DNA from 2 places in the Bacillus sp. JJ1122 genome. Region 1 is predicted to be linked to the other one. Evidence: riboswitches for the same ligand, from Rfam matches in the RefSeq annotation. Region 1 holds a riboswitch; the other holds the start of a gene.
What was found. A riboswitch is a leader RNA that binds a small molecule or an ion and turns the genes downstream of it on or off. The one in region 1 is predicted to bind preQ1.
Positions count from the first base shown of each region.

Region 2: it holds a riboswitch for preQ1, as region 1 does, so the genes downstream of both, queC (7-cyano-7-deazaguanine synthase QueC) here and V7201_RS02610 (QueT transporter family protein) in region 1, are expected to answer to the same signal.

Region 1 covers NZ_JBALQL010000003.1:62,272-65,380, forward strand. Annotated here, with positions in the region: gene V7201_RS02595 (protein phosphatase 2C domain-containing protein) at 1-223, shown strand, start outside; gene V7201_RS02600 (DsrE/DsrF/DrsH-like family protein) at 437-832, opposite strand; gene V7201_RS02605 (GNAT family N-acetyltransferase) at 1,066-1,548, opposite strand; PreQ1 riboswitch class I at 1,642-1,686, shown strand; gene V7201_RS02610 (QueT transporter family protein) at 1,693-2,178, shown strand; gene V7201_RS02615 (NUDIX hydrolase) at 2,229-2,663, opposite strand; gene V7201_RS02620 (LysE family translocator) at 2,716-3,109, opposite strand, start outside.
Region 2 covers NZ_JBALQL010000026.1:53,857-56,965, reverse strand. Annotated here, with positions in the region: gene V7201_RS15795 (nucleotidyltransferase domain-containing protein) at 1-555, shown strand, start outside; gene V7201_RS15790 (hypothetical protein) at 603-1,064, opposite strand; gene V7201_RS15785 (hypothetical protein) at 1,078-1,497, opposite strand; PreQ1 riboswitch class I at 1,777-1,819, shown strand; gene queC (7-cyano-7-deazaguanine synthase QueC) at 1,875-2,528, shown strand; gene queD (6-carboxytetrahydropterin synthase QueD) at 2,531-3,007, shown strand; gene queE (7-carboxy-7-deazaguanine synthase QueE) at 3,000-3,109, shown strand, end outside.

The DNA of each region.
Region 1 (3,109 bases):
CATTAATCATCTCTTGCTGACAACCGATGGTTTAATAGAATGCCCTGGGGAACGATTCTCCAATCCACAGGACATTTTCCGGGTTTTCTCGAAATCTTCTAATGGAGAAAGCGTTGAGACTTTATTAAAAGGAATTCAGGAAAACAATGTTCGTGACAGTACGACAATTGTGTCCTGGATGGTGGATGTAACCGAGAAAGCTACATTGGCCAGCAATCAGTAAAATCTCATAGATACAGAGGTTCATTCGGATAAAAACGTTTCAAGAAAAAATAAAACGACCATTTCCCATAAGCATTTGGGAAATGGCCGCACCTTTGATTGATCTTTGGGTCTGCTTTTACAGGGTTATGGGTACTCTGTTTCTGTTTTAACAAAGGTACCTCATTTTACTTTCGTTAAAATAGCAACAAAGATTACAAAAAGAGTTAAAAACTTAGAAAGTCAAAGTAACATCTGCATCTGTTGCAAACTCTAGGAATGTTACAGCTCCGCCTACTTCAAGTCCATCAACAAAAGCTTCTTTTTCAAGTCCCATTACATCCATTGTCATTTGGCAGCCAATGAATTTAACGCCCATTTCCACGGCCATTTCAACCAATTCTGGAATAGCAGGAACGTTGGCCTTTGCAAAACCTTCTGCAAAGTGTTCTTTGCCTTCTGGCATAGGAAGCTGCTTGTATGCTTCCTTATGGATTAAATTCAAGCCTTCAAATGTAAAAAATACAGCTACTTCCTGATCAGTGGCAGCCGCTGCTGTTGCGATATTAAATACTTTATAAGCCTCAAATAAGCCACCATTACTTGCGATAATTGCTACTTTTTTACTCATTGTTATTCCTCCTTATATTTAAAAACCATTCCTGATATTATTCAGGGATAAATTTAATTTGACGATTTAATTATACCGTTACCCCTATTGGTATAATAATAACCTAAAAATGAAGCAGGGTCAATCCTGTTTTTGTGTCTGGTTCGCAGGTTTGCTTAAATTCACGCTAAACTATGCGGCAGAAGAGACAAGAGTTTTTAAAAGAAATTTTTCTAGCAGATCAAAATCTGTGATCAAGTGTTGCTCCTATGCTCGTCACAAGTTTTTTTCATAATAAAATTAATAAACTCGATTCCTCCTACCCTCTTGTTTTGCATTTTTACCTCAACGTATCCTTTGGAAAGAAAAAAGTCCAAAGCTGTAATGCTGGCTTCTGTGGTCAGCTCCTCATATCCCTTCAAGCATGCAACTGATTCCAGTTTTCTTAAAATCGCTGAACCAATGCCTCTCGCTTGATAGTTTTTATGTGTGTATAAGAGATCAATTTCCCTCTGGGAGTTAAGGTTTCCGAAACCTGCCACTACCCAATCCACCTCAGCTGTCACTGCAAAACTGTTTCTTAGTCTGCTGTCTAAACTTTCTATACTGGAAAAGCTATTAGCCCAGATTTCACATTGCTCTTGTGTATAATCTCCATGGTTAACACTTAGGATGGTTTCTCTGAACAATTTCAGAATGGCCGGGGCATCTGCTGTTGCATAGGATCTAATTTCCATTTGTAAAATCTCCTTATTTTTATTATTTCCGCACACGAAAATGGTATTGTGATAAGGTCTTTTATCCTATATAATTTAAAATTGGCTTTCATAACAAACGTGGTTCGTAACCATCCCACGTTAAAAAACTAGGAGAGATGAAGAATGAATACGAGAACGATTGTCCGGAACGGACTCCTAGCTGCATTATATATTGCGGTTTCTGCTATTATTCAGCCATTTGGCTTCACGAACGTTCAATTCCGAGTATCGGAAATGTTCAACCACCTGATTGTTTTCAATAAGAAATATTTTTATGGAATCGTATTAGGCGTATTTTTAACGAACCTGCTCTTTTCTCCGATGGTCGCTTATGACCTTGTTTTCGGAGTTGGCCAGTCTGTGATTTCATTGCTCGTCACAATTTTCACAGCAAAATATATTAAGAGCATTATCGCACGGATGGCCGTGAACACTTTGGTTTTCACCTTCACGATGTTCCTGATCGCCATTGAATTGAACCTGGCATTCCAATTGCCGTTCTGGTTCACTTGGCTGACAACAGCTGCCGGCGAATTAACGGTGATGGCAGTCGGCATCCCCGTTATGCTCGCCATCCACAAGCGCGTGAATCTGGAAAAATTGGTTTAAGTATAGTGAAAACGCATGGATTCCATTATCCATGCGTTTTTTTTTGCATTTCATGCCTGAAAGGATATGTTCTCCCGAAGGTTTTTTTCATTTATTAGATTTAGAAGAAACTCCCGATCCTCAGGAAAACCAAAATCCGCTTCGCTCATCCCAGTTACTTCTTTCCACGCTATCTCATGGATCAGCCCGTCCGGATCCTGAATCCGCGGTTCGCCACCTGTTATCATCACTTCAAAAAACTGGAGCTTAATATCAACCCCAAATGAGTTACCTGTTTTTATGTATAAAGGCCTGATGATTTCGACTTCATATCCCGTTTCCTCAAATACTTCCCTGATGCAGCATTCTTCAGAAGTTTCATTCAGGTCTATCCCACCTGCCGGAATAGCCCAAAGCTTTTCTTCCTCTTCTTTTCCCTGCCGAACCATCAGCACTTCCTCATGTTCATTTATACAGACTCCAGCAGCACCTACCCAAAGATCCACCCTGTACCCCCTATATTGTGAGCCTTTTTTATGGCTGTCTTTAATAAAAATTTTATTTTACAAACGCTAAAATCCCCAGCGCAATGATCAGCAAACCAGCAATCTTATTGACCAGACCTAAATGCGGAGTGATCTTATTTTTAAAAATGCTGACAATGAGGCTAAGACTTACCCACCATATGGCCGCACCAAAAAATACGCCGCCAATCAGCGTTACAGCAGTCAAACCTGTATCTGAACTCTGATCAAATCCCAGCCCCGCAAACATCGCGGTGAAATTTAGAATAGTGACCGGATTTGTAATCATCAATAAGAATGTAGATAGATACATACCTACCAGGCTTTTACCCTGCAGATTCGCTGCGGTACTGGCAGGCTTTTTAAAAAATGTTTTTACCCCCAGGTAAAATAAAAACGCAGATCCAATCAGCCTCAAAAGAGCCTGT
Region 2 (3,109 bases), on a different contig from region 1:
ACGTCACCTTACAGGGAATCATTAAGAACATTTGGCTGGCCAGTCGAGGTTTTTGTCCATAATCTCCATTCGTATAAAATATTTTTCGAAAGTGACGTTAAAAGGGCAAGACCAAGCTTGCCAAGGATGGTTTCTGAAGGAATAGTTCTCAAGGACAGCGAGATATTGCCAGCGATCAGAGAGGAAGCAGCATCCATAATCGAAAATGGGCCTGAATTGTGGACAGAAAAAGAGATTGAAATGAAGCGCTATTTTATTACAGATACACTTGATGATTTCATCGGCTCAACAAAAAGAGCTGAAGAACTCTTTATTGCAAATGCCTTGGCTGATCTTTTACATGAATTTGTGCTAAGGACAAATAAACATTGGATTGGAAATTCAAAATGGATGTTCAGGGAATTAACCAAATTTGATCCACACTTTGCAAACTATTTTGTTCAAGCCTTTGACAACTATTATAAAAGTGGAGAAAAAAGTCAGGTCGTTGAGCTTGCAGACTCCATTTTAGAACCTTTTGGAGGTAAATTATTTGAAGGGTTTTCGATAAAGTAAACAAAAGCAGCCAAGCAGGCTGCTTTATTCTTTATTTTTATGAGAATTCAAGCCCTGAAAGAAAACAGAAGCATGAATGCCGTTATTCCTTGGATACATATGCTTAACAACGCAAAGAAAATGATGATTTCCTGTTCAGAAAGAATCGTTGAAGGCAACCCGCAAATAGCCGGATTCATGACAACCGCACCTGCCATTGTTCCCATAATCGCCCCCATTCCGCCATTATAAATTCCCGCTATCAATGTTTGGGCATTCAACAGTGAACCAAACAGCCATCCTATTCCTATTCCCAGCAATAGATTGAGCAGACCAGTTATCTCAAAATCAGCAGGAAAAAGCAAAAAAAGGTTCAAAGAGGCAACAAGACTTAATGTGCTGCTGGAAGTCTTAACCGAGATGTAGCCAAACCTGTCGTTTAATAAAAACTTGCACTTACTCAGTACAAAATATAGCCAAACACCGAAGGCAACATTAACAAAAGTGGTAGAAATTAAGATGATTTGCATTGAAGACCTCCATCTAACCCCTGTAGGCAAAGGCAGCCACTAAGCAAAAGCTGCTTATGATAAATATTTCGATCATCAACAAGAAAAGAATTCCCTCAGAGGCAGCTGCTCCGATCATTGGAGCCATAATCCCCATCATTAGTCCGTTAATATACCCGGTCAATAAGGTTTGGCAGTCAAATAGGTTGCCAAAGAAGATGCCAGTTAGACTTCCAATTATCACTGCAACAAGGGTAGCCTCAAGAAAATACAATGGATAAAGATTGATGAAAATGAGCCCGGTACCAAGTGCCATTCCTCCCCCGGCAACCATGGCGATATTCATCCCCAAATGAAAACCAATTTGCTCCCTTCGATTGTAAAGGTAAATGTACAAAACGTATGCTGATAAAAAATTCACTGGAAAGAATGCAACAATCCATTCCGGCATCATAAATCACCTCACGTTCAATGTATGCAGAATGGATTCAATAGTGTTTCAACACTTCTCCCTTCTCAATAGTAATTCAGCTGATTTTTCACATCCGGTATAGAAAAATTTCAGACTGCACCCGTTTTAATTGTTGTTTTCCAATATGGTGTTGAAAGGAGGGGATTTCTAGAAAAAGAAGTTGAAATAAGAAGATATAAGGAATTCCGGAATAAAAAAAGCTTCCCAATTATAAAATGTATGATAAAATAAATTAGTTCAAAATCACATAAATCCGTCTTTACGGAAGAGGTTCTAGCTACCCTCTCAAAAAAACTAAGGATAAACAGTACTGCTGTCTTAGTAGTACTGTTTTTTCCGTTTAAAAGGAGATTTTCAGAATGAAAAATGAAAAAGCCGTAGTTGTTTTCAGCGGCGGCCAGGACAGTACTACATGTTTGTTCTGGGCGATGGGGCAATTTGCAGAAGTAGAAGCGGTAACCTTTGATTATAACCAGAGGCACCGGACAGAAATTGATTGCGCGAAAGAAATTACGAAAGAACTCGGAATCAGACATCATATTCTTGATATGAGTCTGTTAAATCAGTTAGCACCTAATGCACTGACAAGAGATGAAATAGAAGTGAAGGACGGGGAAGACGGAGGCTTGCCGTCAACCTTCGTACCAGGGAGAAACTTATTGTTTATGTCCTTTGCAGGTGTGCTGGCAAGCCAGGTAAATGCCAAACACATCGTGACTGGTGTTTGTGAAACAGATTTCAGCGGATACCCGGATTGCAGGGATATATTCGTTAAATCGTTGAACGTCACATTGAACCTTTCGATGGACGAGAATTTTGTCATACACACGCCTCTAATGTGGCTGAATAAAGCGGAAACGTGGAAGCTCGCAGATCAATTGGGTGCTTTTGACTTTGTCCGTACCAAGACCTTAACTTGTTATAACGGCATCATAGCTGACGGATGTGGTGTCTGCCCGGCCTGTCTGCTGAGAAAAAAGGGGCTCGATGAGTTCTTGGAAGGAGCTGTTTAATCATGTTCGGTTTCCGTATTGTAGAACAGCTTCAAAAAATTGATCAGGATATCAAGAGAGAACAATTAAAATATCATTCAAAACGTGTGCTTGTCAGCAAGGAGTTCACCTTTGATTCTGCTCATCACCTTCATGCTTATGAAGGGAAGTGCAAGAATCTGCACGGTCATACCTATAAAGTTATTTTTGGACTGAGCGGCTTTGTCGATGAGCGCGGCCTGATGATCGACTTTGGCGATATTAAAGAAATATGGAAGTCAAAAATTGAAATCTATCTTGATCACAAATACTTAAATGAAACGCTTCCTCCGATGAATACAACTGCCGAAAATATGGTGGTTTGGATTTATGAAAAAATGGCGGAAGCCCTTATTGAAAGACAGGATCAATATGATGGAGCCAGGGTGGAGTTCGTTCGCCTCTATGAAACTCCTACAAGCTATGCCGAAGCAAGACGGGAGTGGATGGAGCTTGAGTAAGATACCAATTATCGAAATATTTGGCCCCACCATCCAGGGTGAAGGGATGGTTATCGGCCAGAAAACCATGTTCGTGCGAACCGCTGGCTGTGACTACTCGTG